Regions from separate parts of the Micromonospora sp. CPCC 205561 genome, predicted to be linked through region 3. Evidence: riboswitches for the same ligand, from Rfam matches in the RefSeq annotation. Region 3 holds a riboswitch; each other region holds the start of a gene.

Region 1 (4,209 bases), on a different contig from region 3:
TCGACCGGCGTCGACCCGGTCGAGCTGGCGGTGCCGCCGGCGGAGCTGCGGGCCGCCGTGGTGGCGGCGGCCGCCGCGCTGCTGGCAGAGGTCGAGGGCACCGTCGGCGTGATCACCCCGGTGCCCCGCCGCGACGAGGTGGCCGGCTGGCTGGCCGGGCTGGGCGCGCCGCGCCTGCAGGTGGTCACCAGCCTGGAGGCCAAGGGCATGGAGTACGACGGGGTCGTCCTCGTCGCCCCGGGCGAGATCCGGGCCGACCCCGGCTCCGGGGTGCGCACGCTCTACGTCGCGCTCTCCCGGGCCACCCAGCGGCTGACCACCGTCGACCCGACCGGCTGAGGCCGCCGGGCCCACCCCACTTCGCCCCGCCGGCGTCCCCCTGGCCGACCGGCCGGGGTCTCCGACTTACTTGCACACATTGCGATGTGAGCATAGATTGGACGCGGATCGGGACGCCTGGACGGGGGGTGGCGCGTGGGCGCTGGTCATGACCACCATCACGGCTCGGTGGCGAACGCCGCACACCGCCACCGGGGTCGACTCTGGGCCGCCTTCGGGCTGCTCGCCGGCCTGATGGTGGTGGAGGCGGTCGCGGCCTTCCGCACCGGCTCGCTGGCCCTGCTGAGCGACGCCGGGCACATGTTCACCGACGTGCTCGGCATCGGCATGGCGCTCGCGGCGATCGCCGCCACCCGCCGGGCGGGGGCGGACCCGCAGCGCACCTTCGGCCTCTACCGGCTGGAGGTGCTCGCCGCGCTGGCCAACGCCGTGCTGCTCTCCGGCGTCGCGGTCTACGTCGTCATCGAGGCGGTACGCCGCTTCGGCGACCCGCCGGAGGTGCTCGCCGGCCCGATGCTCGCGGTCGCGGTGCTCGGCCTGCTCGCCAACGTCGGCGCCTTCGCGCTGCTGCGCTCCGGGGCGCAGGAGAGCATCAACGTCCAGGGCGCGTACCTGGAGGTGCTGGCCGACCTCCTGGGCTCACTCGGCGTGATCGGGGCGGCCCTGCTGATCACCGTCACCGACTGGTGGTGGGCCGACCCGCTGGTGGCGGTCGCGATCGGGGTGTTCATCCTGCCGCGCACCTGGCGACTCGGGCGGGCCGCGCTGCGCATCCTGGTGCAGGCCGCTCCGGAGCACCTCCAGGTCACCGCGGTGCACGACAGGCTGGCCGCCGTGCCCGGCGTCGCCGAGGTGCACGACCTGCACGTCTGGACGCTGACCTCCGGGATGGAGGTGGCCTCGGCGCACCTGACCATGGCGCCCGACGCGGAGGTCGGCGCGGTGCTCGGCGCCGCCCGCGCGGCGCTGCACGAGGACTTCAGGATCGAGCACGCCACGTTGCAGATCGAGCCGGGAGCGTCCACCGGGGCCTGCGGGGCGGTTGAGTGGTAATGAGCTGCGCCTTAATTCTGAGATGATATTGTCGCGCTATGCCGGATTTGACCGTGTGTGGACGCGCACCGTCAGTCACCTCCGCTGCGCCAGTCACAGCGGCACCGGTAGGCTCGGCTTCGGCCTCCGCCAGGCGGCACCCACCGGTGCCGGCGGTGGCCGCCGCCTAATCGCCCGACGGGGCGAACCGGGGAACCATGTTCGTGGGGTGCATCCGCGTCAGCGGTAGGGATCTTCCGTCCCGAACCCGTCAGCTAACCCGGTCGGCGGCTGACGGAAGGACACGTGTATGCCAGTGATGGCACCTGTACGACGACGTGCCGCCCGCGTGGCGGCCCTGATCGCCACGGCGCTCGCCCTCGGCACCGCGGTGGCACCGGTCACCGCCGCCCCGGCGGCCGCGGCCCGCGCCGGCCTGCTCGCCGCGGCACCCGGGCAGGACGAGGAGGGCGGCACCCCCGCCCTGCGCGCGCAGCTGGAGGCCGCCAGCAAGGGCTACCTGGACGCCAAGCGCGCCCTGGAGACGTCGGTCAAGCGGCAGCAGCAGCTCGCCGCCCAGCTGAAGACGAACGAGGCCGAGCTGACCGAGCGCGCCGCGAAGGTCGGGGAGATCGCCGGGGTCGCGTACCGCACCGGCCGGCTCGGCGTCGCCTCCGCCCTACTCAACAGCAACTCACCCGACGGCTTCATGGACCGGGCCGCCGCCCTCGACGCGGTGGCCGCCAACGAGGACCGCGCCCTGCGCGAACTCCAGGGGACGCGCGACGAGGCGGCCCGCACCAAGCTGGCCCTGGACGGCGAGATCCGGGAACAGCGCAAGCAGGTCACCGTGATGGCCAAGCGCAAGGAACAGGCCGAACGGGCGCTGACGGTCGCCAACCGCAAGCAGCAGTCCGCCGCTGGGGGCGGCTCCCCCGGCGGCACCTCGAACAAGACGGCGAAGGCGGCACCGCGCAACTCCGACGGCTCCTGGCCCTCCGAGTCGTGCAGCGTCAACGACCCCACCCCCGCCAACGGCTGCATCACCCCCCGCACCCTGCACGCGCTCAACCAGGCCAAGGCGGCGGGCTTCACCCGGTACGTCTCCTGCTACCGCCCGGGCGGCTCGGGCGAGCATCCGAAGGGTCGGGCCTGCGACTTCGCGGCCCAGAAGGGCGGCTTCGGCGGCGACGCCAGCGGCGGCGACCGGACGTACGGAAACAACCTAGCGGCGTACTTCGTACGCAACGCCGACCGGCTCGCCGTGCTCTACGTGATCTGGTACCGCCAGATCTGGCTGCCCAGCAGCGGGTGGAAGTCGTACAGCGGGGCCAACGGCGACCCGTCCAGCGACCACACCAACCACGTCCATCTCTCGGTCTACTGATCCTGCAACGGCAGTTCGTCAGGGGTGGCCGCGTCGTCGGTAGTGGCAGGTTCGGGCTTGGTGTCGGCGTCGTCTGCGCCGTCGGGACCAAGCCCGGACGCGTTCTGGTGGGTGGGTTGATCGCACTACGAGTGCGGTGAGCAGTCTTCGGATCTCGGGTACGGGTATGACCGATGATCATGTCGTCGCCGGGACTGGTTCTCCTTCTGTGGTCACGGATCGGGCGACGGAGAGCCAGGCGTGGCGGCCATGGACGAGGACGTGGTCTTCGAGGCGTGGTCGCGGCTCGTCGCGGCGGTCCGGCTCACGTCTTCTCGGCGTGGGGATCGGACGTACCACCGCGCGTGCGATCGGGAAACAGCAGCAGGATCGAGAGCACCAGGACGCCACCAAGGCCGAGCACATGGCCGATTTTGTCGACCATGGGGAACATCTGCAGGTGCAACATGTGCCACAGGAAATGCTCGGCACTGAAGATCAGCCAGGCGCCACCGGCCATGTGCATCGCGGCGACAGTGGGGCGGCGGAATGCATAGACGCTGAGCACCAGCAGGGCGAGATAGAGGCCGCCGACGTCTCGGATGAGATGTTCGGAGTATGGCCCGAGGGTCGACACCCAACGGCGTCCCGGCAGGGGGAAGTCGTTGTAGAAGGACACCGGCAACACCGCCGCCCAGACGCCCACGAACGCGGCGGAAATCGCGAGTACCGCGACGACGAGCTGTTTCGTCTTCAGGGTCATGTCCTTAAGACGAGCGAGACCGGGATATGTGACGGTCATGCTCACCCAGTGAACGTCACGGGCTGCGGCGCGTGGAAGCCGGTCCGCCGGGAGCTGATGCCGTCGGACCTGGGAGGTGCTCGCGTTCCAAGCGACGAGACAGCACGCCGGTGCGGTGCGCCAAGAGGTGACAGCGGTCCCGCACCACGCAGGGCCGACGTCGGCCTGATCGACGTGCTGCTCCACCCCGGTGGGTGAGGCGCGCATCGGCTCGTCGGGGTGGAGCCGCACCTGGAATGGATGCCCGCCCTGCGTGCGGAGATCCCGCTGTTGACGACGGTGTGCACCGGCTCGCTGTGCGCACCGCCGTCGGCCGGCCTACTGGCGGGGCGTCCGGCGGCCAAGCTTTGGCGGTCGCTCGGCAAGCTCGCCGCGCTCGACCCGCGCATCGAGGTGCTCCCCGGGCGAGCAGCGGGTGGGATAACGCGGCCACGTCGACATCCAGGGACCGCGGTAATCCTCATCAAACTCTTTCGGCAATTGTCCTGCATCTGCGCAGGGCTTCCGTCTTACTGTGGTTGGCAGAACGACTCGACCAGGGCAGACGGGGAGTGGCTCGACCATGAAGATCGTCGTCATCGGCGGCAGCGGGCTCATCGGCTCCAAGCTCGTGGAGAGCCTCGCTGCCCAGGGTCACGAGGCGGTGCCGGCGTCGCCGAAGACCGGCGTG
Region 2 (4,209 bases), on a different contig from region 3:
CCGTCCCCGACCGGGACGGGCCGGCGGCCGCGGTACGTGACCGACCCGCCGCCGGAGGCTCTCCTCCGGCCGCGCCGTGCCGCGGCGTTGAACCGACCGGCCCGTTGGCCCGTACCCCGCCCCGGATTCGTTGGGAGAACTCGATGGGCGCCGACCACACCCGTCCCGCTCCGTCCGCCCCGCCGGGGGTGCGGCGGATCCTCGTCGCGACGGTGGTGCCTCTCTTCGTGGCCACGCTGGTCGCGGCCCTGGCCCTCTGGCCGTGGGACGCACCCGATCCCGCGGCCGGCAGCGACGAACCGCCCCGTCAGCACGGCACGGTGACCCGGGTGGTGACGGAGCCGTGCCCGCCGGCCCCGGAGACCCCGGAGGGGAGCCCGGACGCGGCGCAGGGCCCCTGCGGCACGGTCACCGTGCGGGTGGACGACGGCCCCGACGCCGGCCAGCAGGTGGAGACGCCCGTGCCGGCCGGCCCCGGCGCTCCGACCGTGGCCGTCGGGGACGAGATCATCCTGGTCGAGCTCACCGACCCCGCCGACCCCACCGTCAGCGCCTACAGCATCTCGGAGCACCAGCGGGGCGCGCCGCTGATCTGGCTGGTGGCGCTCTTCGCGGCGGCGATCGTCGCGTTCGGGCGGTGGCGCGGGCTGGCGGCGCTGGCCGGCCTGGCGGCGAGCTTCGCCATCCTGCTGACCTTCGTGCTGCCCGGCATCAGCGCCGGGAGCCCACCGCTGCTGGTCGCGGTCGTCGGGGCGGCCCTGATCATGTTCGTGGTGCTCTACCTCACCCACGGCGTGACCGCGCAGACCTCGGTCGCCGTGCTCGGCACCCTGGGCAGCCTGGTGCTCACCGGCGTCCTCGGCACGATCGCCACCGCCGCGACCCATCTGACCGGCTTCGGCAGCGAGGACGCCACGACGCTGTCGATGTTCCAGGCCGACGTGGACCTGCACGGCCTGCTGCTGGCCGGGATCATCATCGGCTCCCTCGGCGTGCTCGACGACGTGACGGTGACCCAGGCCGCCACCGTCACCGAGCTGGCGCACGCCAACCCCGGGCTGTCCCGCGGGCAGCTCTACCGGGCGGCGACCCGGGTCGGGCGGGCACACATCGCCTCGACGGTGAACACCATCGTGCTGGCGTACGCCGGTGCCTCACTGCCGGTGCTGCTCCTGCTGACCGCCGATTCCCGGGCGGTGACCCAGATCCTGACCAGCGAGTTCCTGGCCCAGGAGATCGTCCGCAGCGCGGTCGCCACCCTGGGTCTGATCGCCGCCGTGCCCCTGACCACCGGGCTGGCCGCCGTGGTGACCACGGCCGGCCGGCGCGGCGGGGCCGCCGCCGGGCAGGGCGTCGCCGCGACCACGCCCGCCCCGGCCCCCCGGCCCGCGGCCGACCGCTCCGAGGCGCTGGAGGCGCTCAGCGGCCCGCGCGCCGGGGACCCGCCGCCCACCGCCGCCGGCCGCTGGCCCGACCGGGACAGTACGGACACCGCATGGTGAGACTCCGCAGCGTGACCAAAAGGGACGTCGGCGCTGATAGACGCGTCACTGCTCACCCTCCGCCGCTGGGAAACAACGCATTTGGTCGGCTTGGGGACGTAGATCCCCGGGAGCACTCTCGGGTAACCTCGCTGCCGGTCACCGCCGAAGGCGCGCAGCGGCGCCTGCGGTACCGCCGCCCAATCGCCGCCAGGCGAGCCGGGGACCCAGGTAACTGGGGTGAATCCGCGACAGCGGTAGGGGCCACTTCCGCCCCGAACCCGTCAGCTAACCCGGTCGGCGGTCGACGGAAGGGAAAACTGTGACGGCACCCCTACGCCGCTGGTCGACGCCCGTGGTGGCCGTGCTCGCCGCCCTGGCCGTCCTCGTCGGACCCCTTCCGGCGGCGGCGGCACCGACCACCCCACCCAAGCCCTCGGGGCACGGGGACAACGAGCCCAAGCTGCTCGACGACCTGATCGAGGCGCGGAACCGCAGCTACGTCCAGGCCAAGGCCAAGCTGGAGAAGTCCAAGAAGCGCCAGCTCGAACTGGCCCTGGAGGTCGACCGGTCGCAGGCCGAGCTGGAGGCGCTCGCCCCGCAGGTCAGCCAGATCGCCGCCCAGTCCTACCGCACCGGGCGGATCGGCGCGGTGTCGATGCTGCTGGACACCGCGAGCCCCGACTCGTTCGTCAAGCGCGCCGCCGCCCTCGACGAGCTGAACATGGTCAACGCCAAGAAGCTCGCCGCGGTGAACGAGGTCAAGACCCGCGCCGAGCAGGCCAAGCTGGCCCTCGACGCCGAGGTCCGCGAGCAGACGAAGCTGACGAACGAGATGGCCCGCGGCAAGCGCGAGGCGGAGAAGGCGCTCGCACTCGTCGGCGGGAGAGGGCTGACCAGCGGCAAGGTGGTCGCCACCTCGCCGGTCGCCCGGATGGCGCCGGGGCGTACCGCGGACGGCGACTGGAAGCCCCTGGGCTGCACCGAGAACGACCCGACCACCTCGGGCTGCATCACCGCGCGGACGCTGCACATGTACAAGGAGGTCAAGCGGGCCAAGTTCGACCGCTTCGTCGGCTGTTACCGCTCCGGCGGGCCGTACGAGCATCCGAAGGGTCGGGCCTGCGACTGGTCGCTGCAGCGCAGCGGGTTCTCCCCCTGGCACAACGACGACACCTACATGTACGGCAACAACCTCACCGCGTTCCTGGTCCGCAACGCCGATCGGCTCGGCATCTACTACGTGATCTGGAACCGGCAGATCTGGTTCCCGGCGACCGGTTGGAGTTCCTACAGCGGCCCGTCGAACCACACGGACCACGTCCACGTGTCACTGCTCTAGAGACGCCCCGACGACAGGGCCGCCCCGCGGACGCGGAGCGGCCCTGTCGCGTCGTCACGGGCCGCCGCCGCGTGCGCCACCCCGGGCCGCGCCGGCGGGCCGCAGAGCGGCTGTCAGGCGGGCACGGCGGCGGCGGTCGGCTGTCGTCAGGCGGGCACGGCGGCGGTCGGCGACGCCGTGCCGGCCGCCACCGAGGCCACCGTGCTCACCTCGCCGGCGCTCAGGCGGTACGACATCCCGACCACCCCGCACCGCCCGGCGGTCACCTCCGCGGCGAGCACCGCGGACCTCTCCAGCATGGCCTCGACGGTGTTGGCGATGTGGATGTCGACGATCCGTTCGAGGTCGTCCACGCCCTCGGCGGCGGCCCGGCGCAGGCTGGGCACCACCGCGTCCACCACGGCGCAGAGGTGCCCGGCCGGCCGGGTGCCGGTGGCGTCCGCCGCGCGCGCCGCCTGGACGGCGCCGCAGGAGTCGTGCCCGAGCACCACCACCAGCGGCGTACGCAGGACCGTCACGGCGTACTCCACGCTGCCCAGCACCTCGGGACCGATGGTGTGCCCGGCGGTGCGGACCACGAAGAGGTCACCGAGCCCGCGATCGAAGATGATCTCGGCGGCGAGGCGGGAGTCGGAACAGCCGACGATCACGGCGAAGGGGTGCTGCCCGTCGGCGACCGCCGCACGGTGGTCTGCGTCCTGGTTGGGATGGCGTGGGGAGCCGGTCACGAAGCGCCGGTTGCCGGCGTGCAGCTCGGCCAGGGCCTGCTCCGGGTCCGCGGGTACGGCGTGCGTGACGCCGGCCGGGGTGTCCGTGGCCGGCGCCGGAGGCGTCCGTTCCGGGCCCGGTTGAATGCCTGGCGATCCGGGACGGCTCATCCCGCCACCTCGCTCCCTGACGTGAACGACCTGGTCACCCGGGCCGACGCCGGACGCGGGCTGCACACACCGTCACACGCAGTGCAAGATACGTCAAGGGATACGTGATATGCGTTTCATACGTTGACGGGGCGCCGCCCGGGAGCCCCGTGGTCCGCGCGGGGCCGCCGCACGCGAGGGCGCGAGGCGAAGTGGCAGAGCGCGCCATACCATGGCGACATGGCGACGACAGGGGAGAGCGGGAGCGCCCGGAACTGGACGTTCCTCACCAACCACGGGCACGTGCTGCTCGCCATCGCCCGCAACCCCACGGCCCGGCTCCGCGACGTCGCCGACGAGGTGGGCGTCACGGAACGGGCCGCCCAGGCGATCGTCGCCGACCTGGAGGCCGGCGGCTACCTGCACCGCACCCGGGTGGGCCGGCGCAACGAGTACACGCTGAACCCGGCCGGGCGGTTCCGGCACCCCGCCGAGGCCGATCGACAGGTCGGTCACCTGCTCGCCCTCT
Region 3 (4,209 bases):
AGGTGTTCCGATGCTGCTCTCCGACCGCGACCTGGCCTCCGAGATCGAGGCGGGCACGCTCGCGCTGGAGCCGTTCGAGCCCGCGCTGGTGCAACCGTCCAGCATCGACGTGCGCCTGGACAAGCTCTTCCGGGTCTTCAACAACCACCTCTACACCCACATCGACCCGGCGCAGCAGCAGGACGACCTGACCTCGATGGTCGAGGTGCCGGAGGGCGAGCCGTACGTGCTGCACCCGGGCGAGTTCGTGCTGGCCTCGACGCTGGAGGTGATCTCGCTCGGCGACCAGCTCGCCGGGCGGCTGGAGGGCAAGTCGAGCCTGGGCCGGCTCGGGCTGCTCACCCACTCCACGGCGGGCTTCATCGACCCGGGCTTCTCCGGTCACGTCACCCTCGAACTGTCCAACGTGGCGAACCTGCCGATCACCCTCTGGCCGGGCATGAAGATCGGTCAGCTCTGCATCTTCCGGCTCTCGTCGCCGGCCGAGCACCCCTACGGCTCGGCCGTCTACGGCTCGCGCTACCAGGGGCAGCGCGGCCCCACCCCGAGCCGTTCCTGGCAGCACTGGCGCACCTGGCCGACCCGCTGACCCGGCTTCGGGCATGAGGAAGGGCCCTCTGCCGCGCCGGAGCGGCGGGAAGAGGGCCCTTCCTGTCGCTCTCAGCCGGGTCGGCCGTAGCTGTGGATCGGGCCGTCGTCGACCTTCTTCATCCTGATCGGCACCCCGGCCCGGGAGGCGTGCACCACCCAGCCGCCGCCGACGTACATGCCCACGTGGTGCAGGTCGCTGTAGTAGAAGACCAGGTCACCCGGGCGCAGCTCGCCCCGGCTGACGGTGGCGGTGGCCCGGCGCTGCTGTGCGGCGTTGTGCGGCAGCGAGACCCCGGCCTTCGCCCAGGCGGCGAGCATCAGCCCGGAGCAGTCGTACGAGTTCGGGCCCTCGGCGCCCCAGACGTAGGGCTTGCCGATCTGGGCGCAGGCGAACTTCACGGCGGTGCCGGCCGCGCCGCCGGGATAGCTGGCCGGGCAGGGCGCGGGGCGCAGCGGCCCGCCGCCGCCGCTGCCGTAGATCCGCAGTCGCAGCTTCTGCAAGCGGTCGATCTCGGCGTTGATCTGCTTCTTCTTCGCGGCGAGCTGGGCCTCGGTCCGGCCGAGCTGGCCGACCATCTCGTCCAGCGGCGCCTTCTTGGCGGCCAGCCGGTCCCGCAGCTCGACGACCCGCCGCACGTCCTGCTGCTGGTGGTGGGCGAAGCGGTCGAGCAGTTCGAGCTGCCCGACCATCTCGCTCGGCGAGCGGCTGCCGAGCAGGGCGTTGACGGTGGAGAGGGTCTCGCCCTTGTAGGCGCGGACGGCCAGCGCGCCGACCTTCTCCATCGCCTGGTCGACCTGCTTCTCCAGCGGCTTGATCTGCGCGGCGAGGGCGTCGGCCTGCCTGCGCCTGGCGGCAAGGTCCTGGCGGGTGGCGTTGTGCCGTTCGATGACCGGTTCGAGCTCGTTCCAGTCCTCGTCGATCTGGCGCTCGATCTCGGCTACCGTCGGTTCGGCGTGGGCCGCCGTGGCGCCGCCGGTCAGTACGACGGCGAACGCGGCCAGGGCGGCCAGGGCGGTGGTGCAGCGGTACCAGCGTGGGCGCGGCGCAGCCGTCGTGGGGCCGGCGGGTACCGACCGTGCCGACGGTGGCCGCGGGGCATGGTGTGCCACCGGGGTCCGGACTCCTTCTTCCTCTCCGCCTACCGGGTTAGCTGACGGGTTCGGGCGGGAAGGGAACGCCCTACCGCAGAGGCTGCGGATTCACCCCGGAGAACCTGGGTCCCCGGCTCGCTCGGGAGCGACTCGGCGGTGTCGGACCGTCACCGCCCCGGATGGACGGAGTGTCACCGGCCGACGAAAGACCAGAGTAGAGACGGCCGTTATCGATCCGCAACCCTCCGGGACGTGACACTCCGTACTGACCTGGGTCGGGCAGAACCGCAACCCGGGCGACGAAAATTTCCTTCCTTCTGAAGTGTCTGACAGGAAGGTATTGACCGGAGGCGGCGGGCGGGGCGAAGGTGACCCATATTTTCCCGTCCGACCTGGGGGTCTGATGCACCTGTCAGCGACAACGAGGAGCAGACGCGTCCTGCTGGCCGCCGCCGTGGCCGCCGCCCTGGCGGCGACGCCGCTTGCCGGCGCCGGTTCCGCCACCGCCGCGCCGACGACCGATCGGCAGCAGCAGTACGCCGCCGCGGCCGCCGAGTACGGCGTGCCGGAGAGCGTTCTGCTCGGTGTCTCCTACCTGCAGTCCCGCTGGGACACCAACGCCGGCACGCCGAGCACCAGCGGCGGCTACGGACCCATGCACCTCACCGACGCCGAGCACGTGGCCGCCCTCTCCGGGGGCACCCACCACGACGAGGGCACCGAGGACCCGCGCGGCGACGACTCCCGTCGTTCCCTGGCCGAGGCGCACGAGCCGCCGGCCACCCCGCCTCCCGCCGAGGCCGCGCTGCGTACCGTCGACGCCGCCGCCGCGTTGACCGGCGCCAGCGAGGAGACGCTGCGGACGGACGTCACGGCGAACATCCGGGGCGGCGCGGCGCTGCTGGCCGCGTACCAGAAGGAGATCGGCGCCCCGGTCGGCGCCGGCACCGACCCGGCGGCCTGGTACGGCGCGGTCGCCCGGTACTCCGGCGCGGACAGCGCCGACGCCGCGGCGGCCTTCGCCAACGAGGTGTACGCGACCATCGCCACGGGCGACAGCCGGGTGACCGACGACGGGCAGCGGGTCACGCTGGCCGGCCGCGCGATCCAGCCGGACCGCTCCTGGCTGGACCGGCTGCGCCTGCGCAAGCTCACCCGGCCCGACGGGCTGGAGTGCCCGAGCGACATCTCCTGTGAGTGGATCCCGGCCCCCTACCAGCAGTACGGCCCGACGCTCGGCGACTACGGCAACCACGACCTCGCCGACCGGCCCGCGCAGCAGAAGATCGAGTACATCGTCATCCACGACACCGAGGGCTACTTCGGGCCGAGCGTCAACCTGGTCAAGGACCCGAAGCGGGTGGGCTGGCACTACACCCTGCGCTCGGTGGACGGCCACATCGCCCAGCACATCAAGACCAAGAACGTCGGCTGGCACGCCGGCAACTGGTACGTGAACTCCAAGTCCATCGGCCTGGAGCACGAGGGCTTCGCGGGGCACGGCACCTGGTACACCGAGGCGATGTACCGCACCTCCGCCAAGCTGGTCCGCCACCTGGCTCGGGCGTACAACATCCCGCTGGACCGCGACCACATCATCGGGCACGACAACGTCCCCGGCACCGTCGCCGCGAACGTGCGCGGCATGCACTGGGACCCGGGACCGTACTGGAACTGGTCGCACTACTTCGACCTGCTCAAGGCGCCGTTCTTCTCGACCGGCACGCACCGCACCGGACTGGTCACCATCGACCCGGACTTCGCCACCAACCAGCCGCCCTTCACCGGCTGCAACCGGCAGCCCCCGGGCGTGCCGAACCCGCCCCCGGCGACCGCCCCCTGTCCGCTGCGCGGCTCCTCGGCGCTGTTCCTGCACAACGCGCCGAGCCACGACGCGCCGCTGCTCAACGACATCGCGCTGCGACCCGACGGCACCCCGAACACCACGTACGTCTCCGACCACGGCGCCCGGGTCTCGGCCGGACAGACGTACGCGCTGGCCGAGGTGCGGGGCGACTGGACCGCGATCTGGTACCTCGGCCAGAAGGGGTGGTTCCACAACCCCGCCGCCAAACCGACGGCGAAGTGGTCCGTCGGGCTCGTCGCGAGCCCGAAGGCCGGTAAGGCCACCATTCCGGTGTACGGCCGGGCCTACCCGGAGCAGGCCGCGTACCCGGAGGGCGTGCCGTACCAGACGATCTCGCCGCTGCAGTACACCCTCTCGGCCGGCCAGCGGTACGCCGTCGGCAACCTGCTCCCCGGCGAGTACTACCGGGCGACCTCGTTCGACGGCTCCGCCCCGCACGACCGGACGGTCGTCCGCGGCGACAACAAGTACGTGCAGATCCAGTTCGGACACCGGATCATGTACGTCAACCGGGACGACGTGAACCTGGTGCCGTCCCCGCTGGGCGCGCCCCGCTGATCCCACCGCACGACGAGGGCCCCCGGTCGATCCGACCGGGGGCCCTCTCGTGATCGGTGCGGGGTCAGCCGGGCCTGCGGAACCCGGCCACCGGCATCGTG

What was found. A riboswitch is a leader RNA that binds a small molecule or an ion and turns the genes downstream of it on or off. The one in region 3 is predicted to bind cyclic di-AMP.
Region 1: it holds a riboswitch for cyclic di-AMP, as region 3 does, so the genes downstream of both, V6V16_RS06090 (coiled-coil domain-containing protein) here and V6V16_RS05940 (C40 family peptidase) in region 3, are expected to answer to the same signal.
Region 2: it holds a riboswitch for cyclic di-AMP, as region 3 does, so the genes downstream of both, V6V16_RS02685 (coiled-coil domain-containing protein) here and V6V16_RS05940 (C40 family peptidase) in region 3, are expected to answer to the same signal.

What each region holds. Positions count from the first base shown of each region.
Region 1 covers NZ_JBAKHV010000006.1:21,247-25,455, reverse strand. The annotation lists gene V6V16_RS06100 (HelD family protein) at 1-339, shown strand, start outside; gene V6V16_RS06095 (cation diffusion facilitator family transporter) at 475-1,392, shown strand; cyclic di-AMP (ydaO/yuaA leader) riboswitch at 1,546-1,677, shown strand; gene V6V16_RS06090 (coiled-coil domain-containing protein) at 1,691-2,758, shown strand; gene V6V16_RS06085 (hypothetical protein) at 3,063-3,539, opposite strand; gene V6V16_RS06080 (SDR family oxidoreductase) at 4,102-4,209, shown strand, end outside.
Region 2 covers NZ_JBAKHV010000002.1:96,389-100,597, forward strand. The annotation lists gene V6V16_RS02680 (YibE/F family protein) at 144-1,502, shown strand; cyclic di-AMP (ydaO/yuaA leader) riboswitch at 1,669-1,799, shown strand; gene V6V16_RS02685 (coiled-coil domain-containing protein) at 1,804-2,823, shown strand; gene V6V16_RS02690 (carbonic anhydrase) at 2,970-3,701, opposite strand; gene V6V16_RS02695 (helix-turn-helix transcriptional regulator) at 3,921-4,209, shown strand, end outside.
Region 3 covers NZ_JBAKHV010000005.1:171,219-175,427, forward strand. The annotation lists gene dcd (dCTP deaminase) at 11-589, shown strand; gene V6V16_RS05940 (C40 family peptidase) at 661-1,701, opposite strand; cyclic di-AMP (ydaO/yuaA leader) riboswitch at 1,714-1,849, opposite strand; gene V6V16_RS05945 (N-acetylmuramoyl-L-alanine amidase) at 2,087-4,108, shown strand; gene V6V16_RS05950 (C40 family peptidase) at 4,173-4,209, opposite strand, start outside.